Regions from separate parts of the Stenotrophomonas sp. YJH_SMC_94-11 genome, predicted to be linked through region 1. Evidence: riboswitches for the same ligand, from Rfam matches in the RefSeq annotation. Region 1 holds a riboswitch; the other holds the start of a gene.
What was found. A riboswitch is a leader RNA that binds a small molecule or an ion and turns the genes downstream of it on or off. The one in region 1 is predicted to bind thiamine pyrophosphate.
Positions count from the first base shown of each region.

Region 2: linked by a shared signal. The riboswitch ahead of AC5P74_RS10730 (TonB-dependent receptor) and the one ahead of thiC (phosphomethylpyrimidine synthase ThiC) in region 1 are both predicted to bind thiamine pyrophosphate.

Region 1 is NZ_JCAFTR010000001.1:728,403-734,774, reverse strand. Features, by position in the region: gene AC5P74_RS03280 (ion channel) at 162-833, opposite strand; gene thiC (phosphomethylpyrimidine synthase ThiC) at 970-2,814, opposite strand; TPP riboswitch at 2,896-2,997, opposite strand; gene AC5P74_RS03270 (BCCT family transporter) at 3,222-4,799, shown strand; gene ggt (gamma-glutamyltransferase) at 5,366-6,372, opposite strand, start outside.
Region 2 is NZ_JCAFTR010000005.1:65,232-71,603, reverse strand. Features, by position in the region: gene AC5P74_RS10740 (hypothetical protein) at 1-278, shown strand, start outside; gene pnuC (nicotinamide riboside transporter PnuC) at 375-947, opposite strand; gene AC5P74_RS10730 (TonB-dependent receptor) at 956-3,145, opposite strand; TPP riboswitch at 3,216-3,311, opposite strand; gene AC5P74_RS10725 (phosphotransferase enzyme family protein) at 3,422-4,546, opposite strand; gene AC5P74_RS10720 (glycine zipper 2TM domain-containing protein) at 4,675-5,067, opposite strand; gene AC5P74_RS10715 (response regulator) at 5,517-6,155, opposite strand; gene AC5P74_RS10710 (ATP-binding protein) at 6,231-6,372, shown strand, end outside.

The sequences.
Region 1 (6,372 bases):
GCGCATACCGCAAAAACAATCGAGCGCGCGAATACTAGCCTATGCAAGTTACCTCGCCTATCGCGTGGTCGACATCAGGCTCTCTCTCGCCGACGAATTCACATAATTTGCGACATCATTCGCGCCCTTTCGGGCGCGAAATTTTTATCTGGCGTTCATTTTCACATGCGCCGCAACATGGTCAATCCGACCAGCCGCGAAACCACCAAAGCCACGTACATCACGCCGGAAAACTGCTCCAGCATGACCAGCGCGCGTGCCTGTGGATGCAACGGCACGACGTCACTCAAGCCGACTCCAGACAGCAAGCTGAAGCTGAGATAAAGCAGCTCCATCCAACTGCGCTGCGAGCCTCCGCCGGTGCCCTGGAAGCTGCCCGGGTACCACTGCTGGCATACCGCGAATGCGAACGCAAATGCCCATGCAAGCAAGGTGAATGTCGCGCCTGCGGCGAACAGTTCGTCGCGGGTGACCTTGTGGTCCTGGAGCATGTAGGCAATCAGGGCGCCGGCCGTATAGAAGTACAGCAGGCTCTCCAGCAACTGTGCGGTGGTCAGCAGTGCGCTGCGGTCGAGCAATGCGCCAGCCAGCGAGAACACCACCGACGGGATGGCCAGCAGCAGTGCCAGCCAGGTGCCCAGTGGGCTGCGCTGGACCACCCACAGCGCCAGGCCCAGTACCGCCATGCCGAACATGCCCAGCGCCGCGCGGCCGGCAGCGGTGTCATCCAGCGCGGGGTACAGCAGCACCGCGATCAACTGGGCACCCAGCAGCCAGGCCGAAGGATGACGGCGGGCAATGGCCAGCCAACGGGTGGTCATGGCAACGGGCATGGTGTCCTTCCCCCAGGGTGATGCGCGGAGCATAGCGGGGAGCGGCGTGATGAGCGGTGGTGCCGGCCGCTGGCCAGCGCTCCTCCCGGCCCCTGCACAACCGGCCGCCGGCCGGCAGCCGGCACCCGGCTACTCGTCATCCCTGGTGGTAGACCTCTGCGCCAGCCGCGCGGAACTCCTCCGACTTCTCCTTCATGCCGGCTTCGGCGTAGTCACGCACATCCTGGGTGATCTTCATCGAACAGAAGTGCGGGCCGCACATCGAGCAGAAGTGGGCCAGCTTGTGCGCATCCTTCGGCAGCGTCTCGTCATGGAACTCCCTGGCCTTCTCCGGATCCAGGCCAAGGTGGAACTGGTCTTCCCAGCGGAACTCGAAGCGCGCCTTGCTCAATGCGTTGTCGCGAACCTGCGCACCCGGATGGCCCTTGGCCAGGTCGGCTGCATGCGCGGCAATGCGATAGGCCATGATGCCGTCGCGCACGTCCTGGCGATTGGGCAGGCCGAGATGCTCCTTCGGCGTCACGTAACAGAGCATGGCCGTGCCGAACCATCCGATCATCGCCGCGCCGATCGCGCTGGTGATGTGGTCGTAGCCCGGTGCGATATCGGTGGTCAACGGCCCCAGCGTATAGAACGGCGCCTCGCCGCACTCACGCAGTTGCTTGTCCATGTTCTCCTTGATCAGCTGCATCGGCACGTGGCCGGGGCCCTCGATCATGGTCTGCACATCATGCTTCCAGGCAGTCTTCGTCAGCTCGCCCAGCGTTTCCAGCTCACCGAACTGCGCGGCGTCATTGGCATCGGCGATGCAGCCCGGGCGCAGGCCGTCACCCAGCGAGAAGGTCACGTCATAGGCCTTCATGATTTCGCAGATCTCTTCGAAATGCGTGTACAGGAAATTCTCCTTGTGGTGCGCCAGGCACCACTTGGCCATGATCGAGCCCCCGCGGCTGACGATGCCGGTCACCCGCTTGGCGGTGAGTGGCACGTAGCGCAGCAGCACGCCGGCGTGGATGGTGAAGTAGTCCACGCCCTGCTCGGCCTGCTCGATCAGTGTGTCGCGGAAGATCTCCCAGGTCAGTGCTTCGGCGCGGCCGTCGACCTTCTCCAGCGCCTGGTAGATCGGCACCGTACCGATCGCCACCGGCGAGTTGCGGATGATCCACTCGCGGGTTTCATGGATGTGCTTGCCGGTGGACAGGTCCATCACGGTGTCACCGCCCCAGCGGATCGCCCACACCAGTTTCTCTACCTCCTCGGCGATTCCCGAGGAAACGGCGCTGTTGCCGATGTTGGCATTGATCTTGGTCAGGAAGTTGCGGCCGATGATCATCGGCTCGCTTTCCGGATGGTTGATGTTGTTGGGCAGCACGGCGCGGCCGCGCGCGATTTCATCCCGCACGAACTCCGGAGTGATGATCTTCTGGATCGAGGCGCCGAACGCCTCGCCCGGGTGCTGCTGCAGCAGGCCCGCATCGCGGATCGTCTCCAGCCGCTGGTTCTCGCGGATGGCAACGAATTCCATTTCCGGCGTGATGATGCCGCGCCGCGCATAGTGCATCTGGGTGACGTTCGCGCCTGCCCGTGCACGGCGCGGCAGGCTGCGGGCGGGGAAGCGCACGGCAGCGAGCTTCGGGTCGTGCTCGCGATCACGCCCGAACGACGAACTCAGGCCTTCGAGCTGCTCGGTATCGCCACGTTCCTCCACCCAGCCGCGACGCAGTGCCGGCAGCCCGGCGGACAGATCGATACGCGCGTCCGGATCGGTGTAGGGGCCGGACGTGTCGTAGACCGTGACCGGTGCATTCTCTTCGCCGCCGAACAGCGTCGGGGTGCGGGTCAACGCGATCTCCCGCATCGGCACCTGCAGATCCGGGCGCGAACCGGGCACGTGGATCTTGCGCGAGCCGGGAATGGGCCGGGTCACGGATTCGGAGAGTTGCTGGGCCTGTTGCTGCAGGGCGGAGAGCTGTGCGTTCATCGGCATCGTCCAGAAAGGTCAGGGACGAAGCGGCGGCGCACTGCGACCGCGCCCGGACGGTCCTTGGGCGGAGTCCGGGCACGGCTGCATTGCAAAGCTTCCCTACGCCGGTATGAGCCGGATCAGGTTCCAAGGGACTGTCTCAACCGTGGCCACGTGGCCTCGGTACCCCCGCTTCTTGGCGTGCATTAGAGCATAGACCGCCCGCTTCCGGATCTGACCCCAATCGCTGTTCGTTAACAGAACCATGACGTCGCGTTCAGTAACGTGCACGTCCGTCGCGCTCCCGCGACCGACGCTTCCTTCGCCGCCGACGCGGCCCCTGCCCGGTTCGCGCTGCATGCCGCCGGCCCTTCGCTGCAAGCTCTGCTCGCTCCCCTCAATCCCTTGATCGGAGAAGCTCCTTCATGGTGTTTCGCGTTTCCATCGCACTGGTTCTGCTGCTGGTGCTGCTTGCCGGTATTGCACCTGGCCCCTTCAATACCGTGGTGCAGAGCATCCTCGGCGAACTCATCCGCGGTATCGGCTGGCTGTACCTGCTGGTGGTGTTCCTGGCCCTGGTGTTCCTGATGTACCTGGCCTTCGGACGCTTCGGCAACCTGCGCATCGGTGGCGAAGACGCCGAGCCGGAGTTCTCGCGGGCCAGCTGGATGTCGATGCTGTTCGCCGCCGGCATGGGCATCGGCCTGGTGTTCTGGGGCGCCGCCGAGCCCATTTCGCACTTCAGCAAGCCACCGGAAGGGCTTGCTCCGCAGAGCCTGGATGCGGCACGCGCCTCGATGCGCTATGCATTCTTCCACTGGGGCCTGCACCCGTGGGCCATCTACGCGCTGATCGGGCTGGCAATGGCCTGGTTCCAGTTCAACCGCAACGGCCGTGGCCTGGTCAGCGACATGCTGCAGCCGATCATCGGCCGCCATCATCGCGGCTGGATCGGTCGCGTGGTCAACATCGCTGCAGTGGTCGCCACCGCGATCGGTGTCGCGACGACGCTGGGCTTCGGCACCATCCAGATCGCCGCCGGCATCGAGCGCGTGTTCGGCGTGCAGGCTACCGTCCCAGTGCAGATGACCATCATTGCCGTCGCCTTCGTGCTGTATATGGCGTCCACCGCCAGTGGCGTGGAGCGGGGTGTGAAGTGGCTGTCCAATTTCAACCTGGCGTTGGCTGCCCTGCTGGCAGCCATCCTGCTCGTGCTGGGGCCGACCGGCTTCATCTTCGATACGTTCACCACCACGCTGGGCTCCTACCTCAACCAGCTGGTGACAATGAGCCTGCGCATGTCACCGTTCTCCGGCAGCACCTGGGTGGCGGACTGGACAATCTTCTACTGGGCCTGGTGGATCTCGTGGGCACCGTTCGTGGGCTCATTCATCGCACGCATCTCGCGCGGCCGCAGCGTGCGCGAGTTCGTGATCGGCGTAGTGCTCGCGCCGACGCTGCTGGGCTTCTTCTGGTTCGCGGTGTTCGGCGGCACCGCGCTGTGGGCGCAGATCTTCGGCCATGCCGACCTGGTGCAGGCGCTGGGCAATGGCTACGAGACGGTGCTGTTCACGCTGTTCGACAGCATGCCGCTGCCGTTGCTGCTGTCGTGCATCGCACTGGTACTGCTGATGATCTTCTTCGTAACTTCGGCCGACTCGGCGGTACTGGTTCTGGCCAGCATGTCCACTGACGAAGCAGGCGATCCACCGTTGAAGCGCAAGCTGGCCTGGGGCATCGCGGTGGCGTTGATCGCAGCGGCGTTGCTGCTGGCCGGTGGCCTGGATGCACTGCAGGGCATGATCACGATTGCGGCGTTGCCATTCGCGCTGCTGATGGTGCTGGTGATGGTGTCGCTGTACCGCGTGCTCGACCAGGAGTACACGCGTGAGCGACGGCAGGCGCAGCGCCAGCGGCACATGATCGATGCGTGGATCGCACGCGAGATGGCGGCGCAGGAAGAGACGCAGGCCGAGGCCGCACGCGCGCACGATCAGGATTGAGGGTGTTTTGCAGCCTGCGGCTGCACCGCTTTTTCAGGCAAGGGCCAAGGTCAAATTCAAAGGCGGTTCTGGGTTGCTGCTGGTTGGGTGGGGCGGTGTGGGTGGGCAGGACACGCCGTGAACCCATCCATGGGGGCTCGATGGCGCCATCCATGGCGCCAACGGTCCTGCCCACCCACACCGCCCCACCCCCGACAGTTTCCCGGTAACTGTTGGTTTTCCACGCTTTGCGTGGAAGATGTGTATCGGAAAACAAGAAGGGGTCAGATCCGTTTTCCTTCGGAAAACGGATCTGACCCCAACACACAGCGCGCGGCTGTTGCCGTTGCCTTTGCCTTTGCCTTTGCCTTTGCTCTTGCTCTTCTTTTTTCTTTTCCTGCGGTGACGGACACGGAAACTGTCCGTGGCCGGGCGGGTGGGTTGGCTGGGGGCGTGAGCCGCATGGATGCGGCGACCGAGCTTACATGGACGTACTTGCAGCGGCCCCCAGACGATCCACCCGCCCGGCTAAGCCCCGTATCGCTGCCATCACCGCAGAGGGGACTCAGCCCGTTGGCCGGGAAACCTCAATACCCCGCCGCCTGCCCGTCCTTGCGGCTCTCCGAAGCCCCGTAGTACACCCCGGTCTCGGGATCGCGCATGATCGCCTGATAGCCACCATACGGGCCGTCGGCGAACACGATGCGATGCCCCTTGCGCATCAGCGCGCGCACGGTTTCATACGGGAAGCCGGTTTCCAGGTTCACTTCACCACCGTCGGTCATCGCCGTGGCCTGGCCGGTCGGCTCGGTGGAACCCTCATGCTGGATGCGCGGTGCGTCACCGGCTTCCTGCAGGTTCATGCCAAAGTCCACCAGGTTCATCACGATCTGCGCATGGCCCTGCGGTTGCATCGCGCCGCCCATCACGCCGAAGCTGGCATACGGCTTGCCCCCCTTGGTAATGAACGCCGGAATGATCGTCTGGAAGGGGCGCTTGCCCGGTGCGTATCCGTTGGGATGGTTCTTCTGCAGCACGAACATCTCGCCGCGGTCCTGCAGGATGAAGCCCAACCCCGGCGGCGCCATGCCGCTGCCCATGCCGCGGTAATTGGACTGGATCAACGAGACCATCATGCCGTCGGCGTCGGCCACCGTCATGTAGATCGTGTCGCCTTCCTCCAGCTGCTTCGGTGTGCCCGGCTGCACTTCCTTCAAGGCCTTGTCCATCGAGATCAGCGCGCGGCGCTGCGCGGCGTACTCCTTGGAGATCAGCTTCTGCACCGGCGCCGGCTGGAATGCCATGTCGGCGTAGAAGCGCGCACGGTCGGCGAAGGCCAGCTTCTTCGCCTCAACGAACAGGTGCACATGCTCGGGTGAGCCGAACGGGATCTTCGAGAAATCGTAGCCTTCCAGCACGTTGAGGATCTGAAGCGCAGCGATGCCCTGGCTGTTGGGTGGCAGCTCCCAGACATCGTAGCCACGGTAGTTGCTGCTGACCGGCTCGACCCATTCACCGTGGTGGTCGGCCATGTCCTGGTAGCTCAGGTAGCCACCGTTGGCCTTGAAGTAGTCACCGATGGTGCGCGCGATCT
Region 2 (6,372 bases), on a different contig from region 1:
TGGGTGGCCAGCTGCAGCAGCGCCTGCAGCAGGAGCAGGACCCGCAGGCGCAGCGCGTGCTGGAATGGCTGCAGGCACACCCGGACACGCCCACGCCGCTGCCGGTGAGCGTGTGGATCGCGGCGGATGGCCATATCTCGAAACTGGAATTCGACAGCCTGGGTGACGCCCGGGTCGACGCCGACCTGCGCGCGACGCTGCAGGCCGCGCCGTTGCAGGCGGCTCCGCCGGCCGACATGCGCCAGCCGCTGCGACTAGGCCTGGTGCTTGACCGGTAGATCCACGCCATGCGTGGATGGGCCTACCGGTGACCCTTCAGCCACGCATGGCGTGGCTCTACTGTGGATGGCCAGCGCACAGCCCGGCCATCCGCATCAACGATCCGGCGCCACCTGCGGTTCGCGTGCGGCCGCGCTCCATGCGCGCAGGCCGAACACGGCCAGGCCGAGGAAGAACACGTACAGCGCGGCGGTCACATGCAGCGACTTGAACAGGTACGCACCCACATAGACCACGTCCACGGCGATCCATACCCACCAGCAGGCGACGTGGCGGCGTGCCTGCCACCACTGGCCGACCAGGCTCAGTGCGGTCAGCATCGCGTCCAGCCACGGCAGCGCGGCATCGGTGAAGGTGTGCATCCCGGCGCCCAGCATCACGCCGCCGCACAGGCCGATGGCCAGGTCACGCAAGAGCTTGCCGCGCGCCAGCGGCACGATGCGGATGCTGCCCTCATCGGCGGCGTGCTGGCGCCAGTTGAGCCAGCCATATACCAGGAAGCCACCGAAGGCGACCTGCAGCAGCGTATCCGAGTACAGCTTGGCCTCGGCGAACACCAGGCCATACAGCGTGACCGACAGCAGGCCCACCGGCCACGCCGCCAGCCGGCGCCGGGCCATCAGCCAGACGCCGAGCACACTGAACAGTGCGGCGGTCCACTCCAGCATCACGCCGCTCACAGCGCGAACGTCACCGACAGGCGGGCCTGTCGCGGTGCGCCGGGGAACAGGTAGTAGTCACCGCCGCTGCTGCCGGTATCGCGCCAGTAGAAGCGGTTGAACACGTTGTCCACCGACAGGTTCCAGGTCACCGCACGCTCGTGCAGGCGATGCTGGAAGCGCAGGCCAGCATCGAACACCGAGTAGTCCGGTGCGCGCACGCCGCCATCGGCACGTGCCACGTTGGCACCGGCATAGCGCCAGCCGCCGGTGACATCCAGGCCCTGCACGAACGGCAGCGCGTAGGCCACGTGCACGCTGGCCCGTACCTTCGGCACGTTCACCAGCTGATGGCCTTCATAGGCCGGCGTGCCGCTGTCGCGCGCGCGCGCCTGCAGCACGCTGGCACTGGCCACGATCTGCAATGCATCCGTCAGCTGGCCGTTGGCGGTCAGCTCCAGCCCGGTGTGGGTCTGCGTGCCTTCCTCGACGAAGGTGTAGCCGACGTCGCTGCTGTCGGGCTTGGCGTACTGGTACGGCTGCGAGATGCGGAACACGGCTGCGCCCAGCGTCAGCGCCTCGACCGGCACGTACTTCACGCCCACTTCCAGCTGCCGCGACTGCACCGACGGCAGGAAGGTATCGGCATTGCTGGTCCAGAACGGCGCTTCCTGGCCCAGCGAAATGCCGCGCACATAGCTGGCATAGGCGTTGAGCTGGTCGGTAGCCTTCCACACCAGCGCGGTCTGCGGCAGGAACCGGGACAGGCGGCTGTGCCGCTGCGGGGTGCCACGCTTGTCATAGGCGCGCTCATCCAGGCGTACGAAGCGGCCACCGGCCAGCCACTGCCAGTCGTCACCGAAGCTCATCCGGTCCAGCGCGAAGAACGCGGTCTGGCGGCTGTCCAGGCGTCGTGCGGATGGGCCCGGCATCTTCGGCGATGGCGCGAACACCGGCACCGGTGCCTCGTGGATGTTGCTGGTACCGACGTACTCGTTGACACTCGGGCGCTTGTCCACGGTGCGGCGGAAGTAGTCGGCGCCGACGGTCAGCTGGTGACCGACGCTGCCGGTCTCGAAGCGGCCGCGCAGTTCGGCACGGGCCTGCTGGTTGCGGCGGGTGTCGTCCGGGCTGCGGTAGTCGTAGATGTCATAGTCGCCGTTGGGTGCGAAGTAGTTGCCCGGCACGCTGCCATCGGCACATTGCGCGGCGTAGTAGCAGCCATAGGCGAAGGCGACGTTGTCATCGATCACCGAACGGCTATGGCCCACCGATACACGTGATTGCCAGGCGTCGTTGAAGTCGTAGGTATGCAGCGCGGTGACGTTGGTGCTGGCGATATCCACCGGACGCTGCCACGGCTGGTAGCCGAGCAGATGCTCGCGGTCGACACCGCGCGGCAGGTCACGCGCGCCCAGCAGCTGGTAGCCGGACACCGAGCGCTGCGAGCTGGTCTGGTAGTTGGCATCCACTTCCAGCTTGCCGCGCTCGCCGATCAGCCAGTCGGCGGCCAGCGAGTAGAAGTTGCGGCGGCCATCGGCGTGCTCGACGTAGGAATGGCTGGAATCCCATGCGGCATTCAGGCGCACGCCGAAGCGCGGGGTGATCCAGTGGCCGACATCGACGGCAACGTAGCGCGAGCCTTCCGAATCGGTGCCGAGCGTGGCGGTGCGCACTTCCGCCGGGCGCTTGCCGATGTAATTGATGATCCCGCCCGGCGCCATCACGCCTGCCGCCAGGCCGGCTTCACCCTTGAGGATCTCCACCGACTGCACGTTCTCCAGCGCCAGGCGTTGTTCGCCGGCGATGGACAGCCCGTTGAAGCGGTAGCCGGTGGCCGCGTCCAGTGCGAAGCCTCGGATGGCGATATTCTGGTAGTAGCCCACCGGCGCATAGGCATCACCCAGCGAGGCATCGTTGCTGGCCAGCTCGGACAGCGAACGTACCTGGCGGCGGTCGAGGTAATCGCGCTCGAGCACGTTCACCGAGGCCGGCGTGTCCTTCCACGAACCGCCACCGAAGGCGTTCACGCGCGAGGTATCGGCCTTCAGTTTGCCGGCCTGCACGCGCACCGCTGCCAGTTCGGTCGGCGAATGCTCGGCGCCGGTGGCAGCCGCATCGGGGGACGCTTCGGCCTCGCTGGCGTGCAGCGGCAGCGCGGCGCAGAGGGCGAGGGAGAGCAGGGTGGGGCGCAGGCAGCGGTTCATTCGATTCGTCTTCGGACAACAAGGGAGACGAAGCGACGGCGCGCAGGTGCACCGGCCCATGACGGGGGTGTGGCTGCGGCTCAAAGCTCCCTACGCCGGTGCAAACCGGATCAGGTTCCAAGGGACTCTCTCAGCCTGGCAGATCCAGGCACCCCCGCTTCAGGTGACCATTTCACTACAAATGGTACGGATTTGCGAGCGCCACCCAGGGTCAGATCCCTTTCCTGCGGAAAGGGATCTGACCCCAACGCTGACCCCAACGCTGCGTCAACCGGATCACGCGGCGGCGTGCAGGGCCTGCAGCAGTGCCTGCCCCGGGGCGGTATGGAACCACGCCGGATGGCCGAGCATGAAGGGCTGCCACGCCACATCGGCATTGGCGGTCGAGCCGGTGACGCCCTCGAAATACTCCACTTCGGACAGTGCGAAGTCGAAATGCACCATCGGCAGCAGGTCCGCCAGCAGGTGCACGCGTGCCGCCGACAGCGGCAGCACCTGGCGGTAGCCATCGAGCAACGCCAGCGCGATATCGATGCGCACCGCCTCCATGCCGCGCTCCAGCTCCAGCCATGCCACGGCGTTGCGCTCGATGGCGGTGGCCAGGTCGAACAGTGCGCTGGTGGGCGAGGCCAGGCCGAAATCCAGCACGGTGCTGACCTGCCCGTCGCGCCACAGCAGGTTGGAGACATGCCAGTCGTTGTGCGCCCACAGCCGTGGTTCGTCGCGCAGGCGCTCGGCCAGTCCCGTGTGCCACGGCAGCACGTCACGCCGCAGCTGTGCTTCCCACGGAATGCGCGCGAGATAGCGGGCCAGGCCGGGGCGCGCGTGCAGACCTGCCTTGATTGCGGCGATCGGATCGTCGGCGCGGATCAGGTCGTCGCGCGCCACCAGCAGATGGGTGCTGCGCTGGGGCGCGTGGTAGCTGGCGGCGGCGCGGTGCAGCTGTGCGAGTGCGCGTCCGGCTTCGTGGGCCTGCGCGACATCGGTCAGCAGCGACCACGACACCGCGTCGCGGTACAGGTCATCGCCTGCGCCGACGTGGTGCAGTTCAAACGTCCAGTCACCGTGTTCGACCGCGGTGTGACCATCGGTCGCTGCCAGCACCTGCGTCACCGGCACGCCAGCAGCGTCGAGATGGGCGATGAAGCGGTGTTCTTCTTCCAGGCAGGCCGCGTTGCGCACGCTGTGGTGATGGCGCTTGATGAATACCGCGCCGCGCGTGCCATCGACGATGGCGGCAGCCGACAGCGGTCGCGGGCTGTGCCAGCGCGGTTGGCTGCCGCTGTCCAGCTGCGGATAGCACTGTCGCAACCACGCGATGTCCGCCGCGCTGATCGGTGGCCAGTCGGCAGCGACCTCGTCGTTGTTGAGGCCCTGCACGCGGTGGGAGGTAGACGTCATGCCGCAGCCCGAGAGGGGAAAGTCACATCCAAGGCTGCGCATTCAACGCCATGCGCGCGGCCAACGCAAACGGGCGGGTCATCGACCCGCCCGTTTCTGCCATCGGCAGGGTAACGCCGCCGTGCCGCTTACCAGCCGCGATGGCGACCGCGGTCGTGGTAGTAGCGGTTGTCGTAGTAACGCTCGCGCTGCCAGCGGCGGTCGTCGCCACGATTGTAGTAGCCGCTGCGGTAGTAGCCACGATCGTAACGGCGGTCGTAGCGATTGTCGTAATAGCGACGGTCGCGGCGGTCGGAGGTGGTCAGATTGCCGATTGCGCCACCAGCCACGGCACCGCCCACGGTGGCCGCAGGGTCGCCGTTGGAGAGCAGGTTGCCGGCCACGCCACCGACCACGGCGCCGACCAGGGTGCGCTTGTCCTTCCTCGACATCGCGCTGGCATCGCTGACCACGGCGACACCGGCAACCAGCGCCAGAGCCATCGCCAGACCACGGAAGCTGAGTGTGGAAGTACTGAGCATGTTCGTTCTCCTGTGAGGTGCATGCCACGCTGGGCAGGGAGGGCGCGGGGCGCCCCGGCTGCCGTGATGTCCACGCTGGCGTTCCAACATTGCCGGAACATTGCCTGGTGCACCGAGCGGCTTGCGCATTCATCTAGCGGCAGGCGGCATGAAGCAAGGCTGAAAGCGGCTGCGGCCGCTCAGCTGGCGGAAAGGGAAAGGGCAGCGGAGGTGGCCCCTCCCTTCTCTGCCAAGGCGTTGGCATGTCCGACGCCCATCGCTTTCTGGGCCTGCCGCGCCTGCTCCTGCGGGGTCACCTGCTGCGGCCGCAGCACGTCAGGCGCGCTCTGCACCGCACCGCGGCGAACTGGCGGCCCGCGTCTCCACGGTGACGCGGCTGGCGGCTGGACATGCGCCGGTCGACTCCTTCGACCTCGCATTATTGCCGGGGCTATTATGTGAATCGCGTCTCAGATTTTCCCGTCACGCAGATAGTCGAACAATTCGGCATCGCCCTTCAGCCCCAGCTTGAGCATCGCATCGCCCTTCTGCCGGCTGATGGTGCTGACGCTCTTGTGCAGCAGCAGCGAAATCTCCTTTACCGTCATGCCGGTGCCGAGCAAGCGCAGCACCTCCACCTCGCGCGGGGACAGCGGCTTGCCGTCGCCCTCGCGCATGCGCCAGCTGCCGGCCGCTTCCACCCGCTCGCGCAGGCTGCGGCTGATGTAGGGCTGGCCGCGATAGACCGACTGGATGGCCTGTGGCAGTTCGTCCATCGACGAACTCTTGTCGACCAGGCCGAGCACGCCGCTGTCGAGCACCATGCGCAGGATCGCCAGGTTGCTGGAGACGCTGAGCATCAGCACCGGCAGGTCGGGATGGCGGCGGCGGATCATGCCGATCATGGCGAAGCCGTCGGCCTGCGGGCTGCCCGGCATGGAGTAGTCGGTGACCAGCAGGTCACAGGGCTGGCTGGCGAGCAGGGTCATCAGCGCCTGCGCGCTGTCGGCCTCGCCGACCACGCGGCCGACGCCGCTCGACTCGATGACGGCGCGGGTACCGATACGGACCACGGGGTGATCGTCTGCGATGATGATGCGCAAGCTCATGCTCTAGTATGGCCATCGGGCACGCCGGACCGCGACCATCGCGGTCCCTGGCAGGATTCTAGGAGATCGACGCAGATGCGTAGGTGGGCTGTTCGCGGGCTGCTCCTGCTGCTGGCGGTGCTGGCGATGCCCGTGGCCCAGGCACAGCCGGCCCCTGGCCTGCTGCCGCTCAGCCCATTGCAGCGCGAATACCTGGTGGCGCATCCGACCATCGTTG